4 regions of the Cronobacter sakazakii genome follow, and region 4 is predicted to be linked to each of the others. Evidence: predicted binding sites of a transcription regulator. Region 4 holds the regulator's gene; each other region holds the start of a gene.
The links. The regulator PurR, encoded in region 4, represses purine synthesis genes. The targets are predictions, from matches to a motif close to CANGCAAACGTTTGCNTG.
Positions count from the first base shown of each region.

Region 1: gcvT (glycine cleavage system aminomethyltransferase GcvT) is a predicted target of PurR. The motif match lies at 926-943, and genes of this name have one in related genera.
Region 2: CSK29544_RS04955 (nucleobase:cation symporter-2 family protein) is a predicted target of PurR. The motif match lies at 1,813-1,830, and genes of this name have one in related genera.
Region 3: raiA (ribosome-associated translation inhibitor RaiA) is a predicted target of PurR. The motif match lies at 1,317-1,334, and genes of this name have one in related genera.

Region 1 is NZ_CP011047.1:1,769,718-1,773,605, forward strand. It holds gene ubiI (FAD-dependent 2-octaprenylphenol hydroxylase) at 1-611, shown strand, start outside; gene gcvT (glycine cleavage system aminomethyltransferase GcvT) at 1,034-2,131, shown strand; gene gcvH (glycine cleavage system protein GcvH) at 2,155-2,544, shown strand; gene gcvP (aminomethyl-transferring glycine dehydrogenase) at 2,674-3,888, shown strand, end outside.
Region 2 is NZ_CP011047.1:1,063,821-1,067,708, reverse strand. It holds one part of gene CSK29544_RS04970 (IS1-like element IS1B family transposase) at 1-24, shown strand, start outside; gene CSK29544_RS04965 (fimbrial protein) at 417-977, shown strand; gene CSK29544_RS04960 (fimbrial protein) at 1,035-1,610, shown strand; gene CSK29544_RS04955 (nucleobase:cation symporter-2 family protein) at 1,881-3,281, shown strand; gene CSK29544_RS04950 (AsmA family protein) at 3,403-3,888, shown strand, end outside.
Region 3 is NZ_CP011047.1:1,971,230-1,975,117, forward strand. It holds gene pheA (bifunctional chorismate mutase/prephenate dehydratase) at 1-627, opposite strand, end outside; Phe leader region at 649-773, opposite strand; gene pheL (pheA operon leader peptide PheL) at 725-772, opposite strand; gene raiA (ribosome-associated translation inhibitor RaiA) at 877-1,218, opposite strand; gene CSK29544_RS09300 (lysozyme inhibitor LprI family protein) at 1,565-2,770, shown strand; gene bamD (outer membrane protein assembly factor BamD) at 2,823-3,560, opposite strand; gene rluD (23S rRNA pseudouridine(1911/1915/1917) synthase RluD) at 3,690-3,888, shown strand, end outside.
Region 4 is NZ_CP011047.1:3,405,923-3,409,810, reverse strand. It holds gene punC (purine nucleoside transporter PunC) at 1-290, opposite strand, end outside; gene punR (DNA-binding transcriptional activator PunR) at 402-1,313, shown strand; gene purR (HTH-type transcriptional repressor PurR) at 1,331-2,356, opposite strand; gene cydH (cytochrome bd-I oxidase subunit CydH) at 2,648-2,737, shown strand; gene CSK29544_RS16225 (MFS transporter) at 3,000-3,888, shown strand, end outside.

The DNA of each region.
Region 1 (3,888 bases), 1.6 Mb from region 4:
ATGGCGGCGTGGCGCGCCAGGTGTTCCACGGCGACGGTATTCTGGCGTTTTTGCCGCTAAGCGACCCGCATCTGTGTTCCATCGTCTGGTCACTTTCGCCTCAGGAAGCCGACCGGATGCAGCAGGCACCGGTGTCGACGTTTAATCAGGCACTCTGCGTGGCGTTCGATAATCGTCTCGGCTTATGCTCGCTTGAGAGCGAGCGTCAGGTCTTTCCGCTCACCGGGCGTTACGCGCGCCAGTTCGCCGCGCACCGTCTGGCGCTGGTCGGTGACGCGGCGCACACCATCCATCCGCTGGCCGGGCAGGGCGTTAACCTCGGCTTTATGGATGCCGCCGAACTGATAAGCGAACTGCGCCGTCTGCATCAGCAGGGCAAAGATATCGGCCAGCACCTTTATCTGCGCCGCTACGAGCGCAGCCGTAAACATGCCGCCGCGATGATGCTGGCGGGCATGCAGGGTTTCCGCGAGCTTTTCTCCGGCGCTAACCCGGCGAAAAAGCTGCTGCGCGATCTGGGCTTAACGCTTGCCGATAAATTGCCGGGCGTTAAACCGCAGTTGATTCGCCAGGCGATGGGGCTTAACGACCTGCCGGAGTGGTTGCGTTAACTGCGTCACACTTCTCTTTCCGGCGCACGGAAAGAGAAGTCTCTCCCCGTTTGAAATATTCTAATTTCACCCTCTTTTTCGGATTAGTTTTTTTAATCTCTGAATTTTTCTCTTTCCATTATTTTCCCTTCAAAACAGCGTTTTCTGCCCGGTTATTTTGATAAGGCGGCAAAGCGTTAGCGTTTTGACGGCACCTGAAACCATTCAGGCAGTGTTTCATGCTGCGGCGTGAAAAAGGATTTTGCGCCATAAGCTAATCTGATGACACAGCCTGGCTTATGGTTTACGCCCTCGTTCGGTGATAAGTTCAGATGCAAGTTAACGTTTGCGTCGCCGCCGGGATCGGCGTCGGCGCCGGGTTTCATTCAGCGCGTTGCGCCGTTCGAAACCCACACCAACCCGGCTGACAGGATGAGGAAAAGATGGCTCAACAAACCCCGTTGTATGAACAGCACAACCTCTGCGGCGCGCGCATGGTGGATTTCCACGGCTGGATGATGCCGCTGCATTACGGCTCGCAGATTGATGAGCACCATGCGGTGCGTAACGACGCGGGGATGTTTGATGTCTCCCATATGACCATTGTCGACCTGCGCGGCGCGCGTACCCGCGACTTCCTCCGTTACCTGCTGGCAAACGATGTGGCAAAGCTCACCCAGCCGGGCAAAGCGCTCTACACCGCCATGCTCAACGCCTCCGGCGGCGTGATTGACGACCTGATTGTCTACTTCATGACCGAGGACTATTTCCGCCTGGTGGTGAACTCCGCCACCCGTGAAAAAGACCTCGCCTGGATTAACGAGCACGCCGAGCCGTATGGCGTGTCCGTCACGGTGCGCGACGATCTCTCCCTTATCGCCGTCCAGGGGCCGAACGCGAAGGCGAAAGCCGCCACGCTCTTTACCGACGCGCAGCGTAAAGCCACAGAAGGCATGAAGCCGTTTTTCGGCGTACAGGCGGATGACCTGTTTATCGCCACCACCGGCTACACCGGCGAGGCGGGCTATGAAATCGCGATGCCGAATGAAAAAGCGGCCGGCTTCTGGAGCCAGCTTGTGGAAGCGGGCGTCAAACCGTGCGGGCTTGGCGCGCGTGATACGCTGCGCCTTGAGGCGGGCATGAACCTTTATGGCCAGGAGATGGACGAAGGCGTTTCGCCGCTCGCCGCCAATATGGGCTGGACGATCGCCTGGCAGCCGGAAGACCGCGCGTTTATCGGTCGCGATGCGCTGGAAGCCCAGCGTGAGAACGGCACGGAACAGCTGGTTGGTCTGGTGATGACAGAAAAAGGCGTGCTGCGCGGCGAGCTGCCGGTGCGTTTTACCGATGCCGATGGCAACGCCCGCGAAGGCATCATTACCAGCGGCACCTTCTCGCCAACGCTTGGCTACAGCATTGCGCTGGCTCGCGTTCCTGCGGGTATCGGCGATACTGCCATTGTGCAGATCCGCAACCGCGAAATGCCCGTGAAAGTCACTAAACCCATTTTCGTGCGCGCCGGTAAGCCGGTCACGCAGTAAGTTTTGTTATCAGGAGAGAAGCAATGAGCAATGTGCCAAACGAACTGAAATACAGCAAAGAACACGAATGGCTGCGTAAAGAAGCTGACGGCACTTACACCGTCGGGATCACCGAGCACGCGCAGGAACTGCTGGGCGACATGGTGTTTGTCGATCTGCCGGACGTCGGCACGACCGTTAACGCGGGTGATGACTGCGCCGTCGCGGAATCCGTCAAAGCCGCCTCCGACATCTACGCGCCGGTCAGCGGCGAGATTGTGGCCGTCAACGACGCGCTGAGCGATTCGCCGGAGCTGGTTAACAGCGAGCCTTACGGCCAGGGCTGGATCTTCAAAATCAAAGCCAGCGACGAGGCCGAAGTGGCTGCGCTGCTGGATGCCAGCGCGTATGAAGCGCTGTTAGAAGACGAGTAATTCACGGACCTCGCCCCTGCGTAACGTCAGGGGCAGGCGCGGGCGCGCTTCGCCTGCGCCGCTCCCGCCGGGAGCAAGACTGACCATCGCATTTATTTGCCTCACTGCACGTTTCAGGAAATATCGCCCATGACCCAGACCCTGAGCCACCTGGAAAATCGCGACGCTTTTATCGAGCGCCATATCGGACCGGGTGTTGACCAGCAGCAGGAGATGCTGCGCACCGTTGGCGCGGACTCGCTGGATGCGCTGATTTCGCAAATCGTTCCTGCGGATATCCAGCTTGCGACGCCGCCTGATGTCGGCGATGCCGCCACCGAATTCGCCGCGCTGGCGGAGCTGAAAGCCATCGCCGGGCGCAACAAGCGCTTTAAAAACTATATCGGCATGGGCTACACCTCAGTCCACACGCCGCCGGTTATTCTGCGCAATATGCTGGAGAATCCGGGCTGGTACACGGCCTATACGCCGTATCAGCCGGAGGTGTCGCAGGGGCGTCTGGAAGCGCTTTTGAACTTCCAGCAGGTGACGCTGGATCTGACGGGGCTTGATATCGCCTCCGCCTCGCTGCTCGATGAAGCCACCGCGGCGGCGGAAGCCATGGCGATGGCCAAACGCGTCAGCAAACTGAAAAACGCCAACCGTTTCTTCGTGGCGGCGGATGTGCATCCGCAGACGCTGGATGTGGTTCGCACCCGCGCCGAAACGTTCGGCTTTGAAGTGATCGTCGATGACGCGCCAAAAGCGCTCGATCATCAGGATCTCTTCGGCGTGCTGTTGCAGCAGGTCGGCACCACCGGTGAAGTGCATGACTACCGCGAACTGATTAGCGAGCTGAAATCCCGCAAAGTGATTGTGAGCGTGGCGGCCGATTTTATGGCGCTGGTGCTCCTGACCGCGCCTGGCAAACAGGGTGCGGATATCGTTTTCGGCTCCGCCCAGCGTTTTGGCGTGCCGATGGGCTACGGCGGCCCACACGCCGCGTTCTTTGCCGCCAGCGATGAATTTAAACGCTCTATGCCGGGGCGCATTATCGGCGTGTCAAAAGACGCCGCCGGGCGCACCGCGCTGCGTATGGCGATGCAGACTCGCGAGCAACACATTCGCCGCGAGAAAGCGAACTCCAATATTTGTACCTCTCAGGTGCTGCTGGCCAATATCGCAAGCCTCTACGCCGTGTTCCACGGCCCGGCAGGGCTGAAGCGCATCGCCAGCCGCATTCACCGCTTCGCCGATATTCTGGCGGCGGGCCTGCAACACAAAGGGCTGAAACTGCGTCACGCGACCTGGTTCGATACGCTGTGCGTCGAGGTGGCGGATAAAGCCACTGTTCTGGCGCGCGCC
Region 2 (3,888 bases), 2.2 Mb from region 4:
CTGAACATAAAACACTATCAATAAGTTGGAGTCATTACCGCAAGGGTTAAAGATTTCCGTCTTACTGCTGAAGATAGTATTTCAGGGGCATTGTTGAGCCATAGATTCTAAGCATCATCTAAGGCGATTCGTCCCGTGGTCGTCTTATTGCCAGAATTTAATACCCACACTTAAAAGAACGCGAATAATTTATGCAGACATCCGTATGACTGCAATGTATCGGCGACGTTAGCGTTGATGCCGTACAGCCTTAGAAACCAGGTAAATACCCTAACATATCTACATGATTAAATATGACTTATTTTCAAAATGTTAAATTCAAAAGTTAAACATGGAGGATCTCACGCCTGACCGGCATTGAATTTCGAATATTTGAATACGTTTACCATCTGTATAAACAACTGTAAGGGAACAACATGAAAAAAAATTTTTTTAAAATAACGCTTTCTGCTCTGCTGCTGGCAAGTACAGCCCATGCTATAGCGGAAACACAGGATCAATCCGCAACCCTCGCTGTCACTGGCAAACTCAGTAATACGGCGGCAGACTGCGAGGTGACTTTGTCAAAAAACGTCATCACTCTTAATTCAACATCCGGCAGCCTAATTGAACAAGGGCAAAATGCCACCGATCCAGCCCTCATCACCTTTTCGGTTAAGGGTTCGGATGACTTTACGCAATGCAGTGAAGAAGTTTACAACGGGAAAGTTGCCATTAAATTTACCGGCAGCTTTGACAATGCTGACGGTAATGTTTTTTCGAATACTGACACAAGTGGAAATGCCGCCTCTGGTGTAGGTATTGGTTTATTTAAGAGTGATAAAACACCTATTGATGTACGTGAAACTTATACCATTGCGGATAAGACAAATTATTCCACCAATTTTATTGGGATACAGTTAGTAAAACTGAAAGGCCAGACGGTTACTTCCGGCTCCGTCACAGGCAATATTACGTTCCAGATAGAGCGTCTTTAATCCATTATTTACTGAAACACATATTTACCTATTGATATTCATGTCAAGGAGAAACTCATGAAATTAAATAAAATCACAGGATTAATGATTACTGGCTTGCTCTTCGCAGGCGCGGCTCAGGCAAGTGTTTCGTCTGAGGATATGCCCGCCTCACTGTCTGTCACCGGAAAACTTTCTTCTGTAAATCAAGGGTGCAGAGTGACACTTTCTCAGGAGAGTGTTTCTTTTACGGTTGACACGTCACAACTGGTATCGCAGGGAGATAACGCTACCGCTCCCCAGGCCATTTCCGTTTTTATCAATGGTGCTGATAAAGACGGGGCCTGCGCCGATGCCGTTTCAAACGGTCATATCGCGGTGAAATTTATGGGGCAAGCTGATAATGCTGAAGGCACAACTTTAGCAAATCAATATGCGTCCTCAGGGAACGCAGCCAGCGGTGTGGGCATTGGTTTTTTTGCAGAAGATGACACGCCTCTTGCTATTAATAATGACTTGTTAAAGGTCAGCAAAATCACTTTATCGCATTTAGGTAAAGTCAGCTTCGGCGTCCAGCCGGTTAAGCTGGCTAACCAAAATGTCACCGCTGGCGGTGTTTCAGGCGCAGTCACGGTACAGATCGAACGGCTTTAATTTTTTACCGCCTTTCCACTGGAAAGGCGGTTTTTCCTGTTCGCCCTAAAACTCACTTCATTTTTTAATGCGTGTCAGCAGTAACGATGCGCAGACATTAACTTTGTTCGTGTCATGAATGTCTGTCAGGCAGCACAGACTGATGGCGGTAAATCGCGTCATGGATACGGATTTCCGTTTTTTCAGGCAGGTATGCTCGCCGTTTGCAATCGTTTGCTTTTGTGATGCACTTCGCTAGAATGTCCGCTTTTCCACCGTGGGATTATGTCAATGTCCATTAACACCCTTGAGTCTGAAAACGCGCAATCGGTTGCGCCCGCGCGAAATAGCGAACTCATCTATCGTCTGGAAGACCGGCCGCCGCTGCCGCAAACGCTGTTTGCCGCCTGCCAGCATCTTCTGGCGATGTTCGTTGCGGTGATTACGCCTGCGCTGCTGATTTGTCAGGCTCTTGGGCTGCCCGCGCAGGACACCCAGCACATCATCAGCATGTCGCTGTTTGCCTCCGGTGTGGCATCGATTATTCAGATTAAAGCGTGGGGGCCGGTCGGCTCCGGGCTGCTTTCCATTCAGGGCACCAGCTTTAACTTTGTGGCACCGCTCATTATGGGCGGGACGGCGCTGAAGACCGGCGGCGCGGACGTGCCAACCATGATGGCCGCACTGTTCGGCACTCTAATGCTGGCAAGCTGCACCGAAATGGTCATCTCCCGCGTTCTTCACCTGGCGCGCCGCATTATCACGCCGCTGGTTTCCGGTGTGGTGGTGATGATTATCGGTCTGTCGCTGATTCAGGTCGGGCTGACGTCAATTGGCGGCGGCTATGCTGCGATGAGCGATCACACCTTCGGCGCGCCGAAAAACCTGCTGCTGGCAGGCGCAGTGCTGGCGGTAATCATTCTGCTTAACCGCCAGCGTAACCCGTACCTGCGCGTCGCCTCGCTGGTGATTGCGATGGCGGTGGGTTATCTGCTGGCCTGGGCGATGGACATGCTGCCGCAAAGCGTGGCACCTGCGCAGAGCGCGCTGATTATGATCCCCACCCCGCTGCATTACGGGCTTGGCATCGACTGGAACCTGCTGCTGCCGCTGATGCTGGTCTTTATGATCACCTCGCTTGAAACCATCGGCGATATCACCGCCACCTCTGACGTCTCCGAACAGCCCGTTTCCGGCCCGCTGTATATGAAGCGCCTGAAAGGCGGCGTGCTGGCGAACGGGCTGAACTCGTTTGTCTCCGCCGTGTTCAACACTTTCCCGAACTCCTGCTTTGGACAAAACAACGGCGTTATCCAGTTAACAGGCGTCGCCAGCCGCTATGTCGGCTTTGTGGTGGCGCTGATGCTGATTGTGCTCGGCCTGTTCCCGGCGGTGAGCGGTTTCGTTCAGCATATCCCTGAGCCGGTGCTGGGCGGCGCGACAATTGTGATGTTCGGCACCATTGCGGCGTCCGGCGTGCGTATCGTCTCCCGCGAGCCGTTAAACCGCCGCGCGATCATGATTATCGCGCTGTCGCTGGCGGTGGGCCTCGGCGTTTCTCAGCAGCCGCTGATCCTGCAGTTCGCGCCGGACTGGGTGAAAAACCTGCTTTCCTCCGGCATCGCCGCGGGCGGCATCACCGCCATTGTGCTGAATCTGATTTTCCCGCCGGAAAAACAGACCAACGACTGATCCCCTGCCGATGGCGGCGCCACGCCGCCATCGCCGACACCTCCGTTGACAATCCCCGCCTTGAGCAATTCGCCTGAATAGTGCATAAATCCATCATCGGAAGTTCACAGGATGGAAGACAATGAAATTTCTCGGAAAGCTCATCATTGCGCTGATCGCCGCCGTTCTGCTGATTCTGCTCGTGCTTTACGTGCTGTTGCAGACGCGCTGGGGCGCGGGCTGGCTCACCGGCTGGGTGAACCAGCACAGCGGCTATCACATCACCTTTGATGAAATGGACCACAGCTTTTCCGCGCCTTCGCATCTGGTGCTCAAAAATGTGACGTTCGGGCGCAGCGGCCAGCCCGCCACGCTGGTGGCGCAAAAGGTCGATATCGGGCTGAGCAGCCGACAGGTTACCGAGCCGATGCACGTCGATACCATTTTGCTCTACAAAGGCACGCTGAATTTATCCCCTTCCACCGCGCCGCTGCCGTTTCGTGCCGACCGCCTTCAGCTAAGCGATATGGCGTTTAACAGCCCGAAAACCGGCTGGGATCTCAGCGCGCAGCGCGTTAGCGGAGGTATCAGCCCGTGGCTGCCGGAGGCCGGGAAAATCCTCGGCAGC
Region 3 (3,888 bases), 1.4 Mb from region 4:
ATGGCTGTAGACGGTTTCGATTTTCTCAAGCGTGGTGGAGGTGGAGACCAGCACGCAGTGATCGATAGGCAGCGTCAGCTCGCCGACAATCGACAGGCTGGTGTGTTGCAGCAGATCGTAGACATCGTTAATCGCGCCGGAGCTGGTGTTCTCAATCGGCACGACGGCGTAATCGGCCTGGCCCGTCTCCACCTGATTAAAGATATCGTGAAATTTTGCGCAGCCGCTTTCGATGAAGTGATCGAAATGGCGAGCCGCGTACTGGCGGGCGGCCAGGTGCGAGTAAGAGCCTTTCGGGCCGAGAAACGCGATGCGGGCGGAGTGCGGGTTGGTCTGGTTAAGATGCTGCTGGAGTAGCGCCTGCTGGGTAAGAACGGAGTCTTCGATGATCAGCTGAAAAAGCCGGGTGATGTAGTGCGCGTCGAGATGGTGAGTTTTGCCAAGGCTAATTAACCGCTCCAGTAAATCTCGCTCGCGATCGATATCCCTGACCGGACGATGGGTGGCGAGTTTCGCTTTGCCTACCTCAACCGCCAGCGCCCGGCGTTGCGCCAGCAGGGCGAGTAATTGTTCATCCAGCGCGCTGATTTTATCGCGCAGGGCCAGCAACGGGTTTTCCGCAGTCATAACGCCACCTTGTGTATAGCCATAAAAAAGGCCCCCCGGAGTGGGAGGCCTGTTAGTTCGTCTTCGCTTGCTTTCTGTACGACGACACGCCTCCCGTTCAGGGGAAGGTAAAAAAGAAAGCGAAGAAAAACGCGTGTTGCTTCATGAGAGATTCCTTAATAAGCATACCGGTAAAGTACCCGCACCCTTTTTGTTCTGTCAATAAAAAACGCGCCCGAAGGCGCGTGATAAAAGATGACGCTGATGTTTTTACTCTTCTTCTTCGACTTCGGCGAAGTTGGCGTCTTTAACGGAGCCTGTGGTGCGGCGGGCCTCGCCTTTGTGTTGCACCTTGTTCAGTTGCCTTTCCAGCTTGTTAATGAGTTCGTTAATGGCCGTGTACATATCTTCATGTTTGGCGCTGGCGACCAGATGGCCGTTAGGCGTATTGATGGTGGCGTCCGCGACGAACCCCTGGGGCTCTTTAGATAAAATGATATGCGGATTAATCAGATGAGTTTGCCATTTTTCAAGTTTGGCGAGACGGTCGGCGACGTGCTGGCGGATAGCGGGGGTGATTTCCATCTGTTTGCTGGTAATGTTCATTGTCATAAATGTTACCTCTTGTCTTTCCCGTCTTGGTAACTTCAGCATAACCGCCCCAGCGTCAATTTGCGTGATTCAGATCACTTTATTTTGTCACTTTTTGTCAATAAAACGTTTTTGTGAGTCAGGACAGGAAGAGGGCGGATTTCGCTTGTCGGCCTCGTTAAAAGCGGTCATAGTTGATGAGTTAACTCCACCGCCTTCTCTGTTTAAACCTTCATCAAATCCGTTTTTATGCCTCTTTTTTGGTCCGTATACCTTTTTTAAGAGCTCCTCGAAAGGCGCAGCTTCGGCAATAATGCGTCACTCATACCTGCCTAAATGCACGGCTCTTTACGTAAAAAGGATTGTTATGAAAGCCACCTTTCGGCTGACGGCGCTTCGTCGTCTCGCGCTCTGTGTGACGCTCGCCTGTGGCGCTGCGCCTGCCATCGGCGCGTCATTTGATTGTGATAAAGCGGGCACGCCTGTTGAACACGCCATCTGCCAGCAAACGTCGCTCGGCGAACTCGACAGCAAAATCAGCGACAGCTACCTGCGCGCGACAAGCAGCATGACCGCACAGGACGCCGCGGCGTTACGCACGGAGCAGCGCGCGTGGCTTAAAACGCGCAACGCCTGTGCGGGTAACGCGAGTGAACTTAACGCGTGTCTTATGGCGACCATGAAACCCCGCGCTGAACAGCTTGAGCGTATCGCGCGCCGCGCCACCCACGATTTCGATGCCGCGGTCAGTCTTATCCCTGCTTCACCGGCGACCGCCACGGATAAGCTGCGCCAGTATCAGACACCGCTCGCCTCCGCATGGCTGGTCTATCTCAACCGTTTCGTACCCGCCAGCGGCGTGACGGCGCAGGAGGCCAATAAGCGTCATCAGATGGCGCTGGACGGGCTTAAGGATGATGATTTCGCCTGGTCGGTGATGAAAGATATCGACAGCGACCCGAAAGAGGGCAAAGACCGGGCGGTGCTGACGCTGCTGCGTATGAATATCGAAAGGCTGGATTACGAAAACGATAGCGATCGCCCGTACGTCCACTGCTTTATTTTCCCGGCGCAAGGGCAGGCCGCTTATGAAGCGTTTGGGGCGCTGTATGGTTCATCACGCGATGGCGCAGCGCCAGTTTGTGCCCCTCAGGCTGCAATTTTCAGTACGCCCGCCTGGAAAGCGCTCGACGATGCGTTTTCCGATGCGCTGAGCAAAGCGAGTGAAGGCGCCGGGACGATTCAGCATGCCAGCTATGCGGACTGGCGTATTTTTGAGCTGCACGTGACCGTTAAGCCGGAGGATTACCTCAACCCTTCCGAACCGGCTCAAAAACCGCGGGATTCGGAAAAAGAGATCCGCGAGTGGAAAGACGAAGCGGCCTGGCCAAAAGCGCAGCGTGAAAAAGTGCTGGCGGCGCTTGAGCCTGCGCGTCAGGCAACGGCAGAGTGGTTGCAAAACGATCGCGGCTTTACGCCCGAAAACGCCCGTAAAGCGGCAGAGAACATCGTGCGCGAGTGGGTGGATGACCGCGTTACCTTTATTGACGGATCGACGTGGACCGGTGAGTAACGCCATAAAAAAAGCCAGCCCGCCGGGCTGGCTTTTTACGCTGATGTAAGGATCAGGAGCCGGTGTTATTCGCGGCGATAATTTTCGCCACTTTATCCGCCTGCGCGTTGAGCTGCAGCTCGCGATAGGCGTTTTCCATCAGGCCCAGCCCTTCATGGGTCGCCTGGGTATCCGGATAATCACGCAGCATACCTTCCACACGGTTCACAACGGCCACCCACGCGCCGCGTTTGGTGTAATATTGCGCAACGGAAAGCTCATATTTCGACAGACGGTCTTTCAGGTAGACCAGACGTTTAGTGGCGTCGGTAGCGTACTGGCTCTGCGGGTAACCACGAACCAGCTTCGAGAAGTCGCGGAACGCGTCGCGCGCATGCTGCGGATCGCGGTCGCTGCGATCGACGCCGAAGAAGCCCTGCAGCGCACTGTCATCAAGCGCCATATTGGCCAGGCCGCGCATGTAGATAACGTAGTCGATATTCGGGTGGGTCGGGTTAAGGCGAATAAAGCGGTCAATAGCGGCCTGGGCCAGCGGCAGATCGGCGTTTTTATAATAGGCGTAGATCAGATCCAGCTGTACCTGCTGAGAATATGGGCCAAACGGATAACGGTTATCTAACGCTTCCAGTTGCGTTATTGCCGCTTTCCAGTTACCGTCCTGCAGCTTTTGCTGCGCAGTCGCGTAGATCTCTGAAGGCGGATTATCGGGCACCTCTTCCTTAGAACCGGAGCAGCCCGCCAAAGCCAGGCTCAACGTGGCGGCTGCCACCAGATATTTCATGCGCGTCATGACGTTTTGACTTTCCTCAGATGTTATGCGGGAGTTTCACTGTTCCAGCTCCCGATTAAGACCAGCTACAATAGCACACTATATTAAACGGCAAAGCCGTAAAACCCAACGTTAACGAAGAAGCTGTATATGGCACAACGAGTACAACTCACCGCAACGGTGTCCGAGTCACAACTCGGTCAACGCTTAGATCAGGCTTTGGCCGAATTGTTCCCGGATTATTCACGTTCACGCATAAAAGAATGGATCCTTGACCAGCGCGTGCTGGTAAACGGCCAGATGTGCGATACGCCGAAAGAGAAAGTGTTGGGTGGGGAACGTGTCGCCA
Region 4 (3,888 bases):
AGCGCGCCCGCGCTCTCAACCCAGACGGTGCCAAGGCAGCCAAGCGCGAAAATCCCAAGCCCCGCCAGCAAAACCGGACGACGGCCAAAACGGTCAGAAAGCGGGCCCCAGACGAGCTGCGCCAGCGCGAAACCGGCCAGGAAAAGGCTTAGCGAGGCGCTGATAGCCGAAGGGGCTGTGTGCAGATCCGCTTCAATAACGGCGAACGCGGGCAGGTACATGTCGGTCGCCAGAAAACCGAGCACGCTCAGCCCGGCCAGCCAGCAAAGAAATCCTTTATCAGGTCGCATCACATTAACTCACTTCTTATTACGCGAAAGAGCCAGGAGTGTACGGAGTGCAATCCCGCTTGTGAAACGCTAATATTTGCCCATTCCATTCAAAAAATTTGCAGGCAGATAATGTGGTCTGAATATTCCCTGGAAGTGGTGGACGCCGTGGCGCGCACCGGCAGCTTTACTGCAGCCGCCGCAGAACTGCACCGCGTGCCTTCTGCCGTCAGTTATACGGTGCGCCAGCTTGAGGAGTGGCTTGCGGTATCGCTCTTTGAGCGCCGCCATCGCGATGTGGTTCTGACACCCGCCGGAGCCTGGTTTTTGCGGGAAGGGCGTTCTGTTATCAAAAAAATGATGATCACCCGTCAGCAGTGCCAGCAAATCGCCAACGGATGGCGCGGACAGCTCTCCATCGCGGTGGATAATATCGTGCGCCCGGAACGCGTCCGGCGGCTGGTGCTCGATTTCTACCGGCACTTCTCTGATGTGGAGTTGCAGGTGTCGCAGGAAGTCTTTAACGGCGTCTGGGACGCGCTGGCGGACGGGCGCGTGGAGCTTGCGATTGGTGCCACACAGGCGATACCGGTCGGTGGGCGCTTCGCGTTTCGTGATATGGGCATGCTGAGCTGGCGTTGCGTAGTGGCGCACCATCATCCGCTGGCACAGCACGCGGGCGCGCTCAGCGACGACAGGCTGCGCGATTACCCGTCGCTGGTGCTGGAAGATACATCGCGATCGCTGCCCAAGCGCATTACCTGGCTTCTGGATAACCAGCGGCGCGTGGTAGTGCCGGACTGGCACTGCGCCGCCGATGCGCTGAGCGAAGGGCTCTGTATCGGCATGGTGCCGACACATTTCGCGAAGCCATGGCTCGATAGCGGGGAGTGGCGCGCGTTGACGCTGGAAAACCCGTTCCCGGACGCCGCCTGCTGTCTGACGTGGCGGCAAAGCGACGCCTCGCCCGCGCTGCGCTGGCTGCTCGATTATCTGGGGGACAGTGAAACGCTGAACAAGGAGTGGCTGCGGGAGCCGCAGTGATACGGCTCCCGGAAGGATTAACGGCGATAGTCGCGGAACGGGCCGTCCGCCACCGAGCGGCGTTCGATCAGGCGCGGATGCACCTCAATCGTCTGCGACTCTTCGCGCTTATTCACGATGCGGTCGAGCAGCATATTGAACGCGGTCTGGCCGAGCGTTTCTTTTGGCTGATGGATAGTCGTCAGTGCCGGGCTAAAGAAACGCGCGTTGCGTACGTTGTCGTAGCCGATGATCGAAATATCCTGCGGTACGCGCAGGCCCATCTCATCGGCGGCGCAGATAGCGCCCATCGCCATAATATCGCCGCCGCAGAACACGGCAGTCGGGCGCTGCGGCTGCGAGAGGATCTGCTGCATCGCGCGGTAACCGGATTCCGGCTCGAAATCGCCCTGCACGATCCAGTTTTCCGGCACTTTAATGACCGCTTCTTCCAGCGCTTTCATAAAGCCTGAGAAACGCCCGACGCCGGTGTTACGCTCAAGCTGCCCCGGAATCACGCCAATATCACGATGGCCGCGCTCAATCAGATAACGCCCGGCGAGATAACCGCCCTGGAACGCGTTATCTATAACCGAGTCCGTAAAATCGGCTTTCGCTTCACCCCAGTCCATCACCACCATCGGGATATGACGGTACTCTTCAAGCGTGGAAAGCAGCGGCTGCGGGTATTCCGAACACATCACCAGCAGGCCGTCGACGCGCTTTTGCGCCATCATCGACAGATACGCGCGCTGCTTTTCCAGGTTGTTATGCGCGTTGCCCAAAATCAGCGTATAGCCTTTGGCGAAGCAGCTGTTTTCAACGGCTTCAATGATTTCGGCGAAATAGGGCGCTTCGCTACTGGTCGCCAGCAGCCCGATAGATTTGGTGTGATTCACCTTCAGGCTGCGCGCCACGGCGCTTGGCGAATAGTGTAATTCTTTGATAGCCGCCCAAACCGCATTGCGCGTCTCTTCCGCCACAAAACGGGTTTTGTTAATCACATGTGAGACTGTTGTTGTGGAAACGTTGGCTCGCTTCGCGACGTCTTTAATTGTTGCCATTAATAATCACTCCAGACCCCTGGCTGAGCCGTGTAAAATCACGGGTTAATCGTTTGCCTGTACACACCCCTGACTGCCGCGAGGAGAGTGCGGCATGCCGGGAAACGCGACATTTTTCGTGAGGAGGGGTCGATGGCCGGTACCGAATAAAGTAGCGACGAATTTTGGCTTATCTTTATCGAAAGGGGAAGAGGGAAAACGCATATCTGGTTAAATGTCGCAGGATTTTTCGGCCCGTTTATGCAAAAATGCGCACTACCTGATTTTTATGGGGTCTTTAAGGAGAATACCATGAGTACCGATCTGAAATTTTCGCTGGTCACGACGCTGGTTGTACTGGGCCTGATTGTGGCGGGCGCATTTACCGCCATTCTGCATTAAGCGACAGGCGGGAGCGCACCTGTTCTCCCGCTTTCTTAAACTTTTCTTGCGTTTAAGCGCCGATTCCCCGCTGTTTTCTTTCTTTTTCCCGTTATTCCCTTTAGATTCGCTAATAACAATGAGCGCGTGTTCTTAACAGCTGCGCAATAATATTTTGCTGTTTTTGTCCCTTATCTTTTCTGATTGCGAGTGTCATCCTTTTCTGCATCCTGCTGTAACGTCGGGCGTTCCCGGCGCTGTTGTACAATTTCTGGAGCAATGAATGAAAGTCAATTTTCCGTTACTGGCACTGGCTATCGGTGCTTTTGGCATTGGCACGACCGAGTTTTCCCCGATGGGGTTGTTGCCGGTAATAGCGAACGGCGTCAACGTCTCCATTCCGGCCGCCGGTATGCTGATTAGCGCCTACGCGGTCGGCGTGATGGTAGGCGCACCGCTGATGACGCTTTTACTGTCGCACCGCGCACGGCGTAGCGCGTTGATTTTTCTGATGGCGATTTTTACGCTCGGTAACGTGCTGTCAGCACTGGCACCGGATTATATGACGCTGATGGCCTCGCGTATCCTCACCAGCCTTAACCACGGCGCGTTCTTCGGGCTCGGCTCGGTGGTGGCGGCAAGCGTGGTGCCAAAGCATAAACAGGCGAGCGCCGTCGCGACGATGTTTATGGGCCTGACCATCGCCAATATCGGCGGCGTGCCGGCGGCCACCTGGCTTGGTGAAACCATCGGCTGGCGAATGTCGTTTCTGGCGACGGCCGGTCTTGGCCTGGTGGCGATGGCGAGCCTCTGGTTTTCCCTGCCAAAAGGCGGCAGCGGCGAGCGCCCGGATGTGAAAAGCGAACTGGCCGTGTTGATGCGCCCGCAGGTGGTGAGCGCGCTGCTGACGACGGTGCTCGGCGCGGGCGCGATGTTTACGCTCTATACCTATATCGCGCCTGTGTTGCACCACATCACTGACGCCAGCGCGGCGTTCGTCACCGCCATGCTGGTGCTGATTGGCGTCGGGTTTTCCATCGGCAACTATCTGGGCGGCCGCCTGGCGGACCGCTCGGTGAGCGGCACGCTGAAAGGCTTCCTGATGCTGCTTATCGTCATTATGGCGGCTATTCCGTGGCTTGCGAAAACGGAAATCGGCGCGGCGGTGAGCA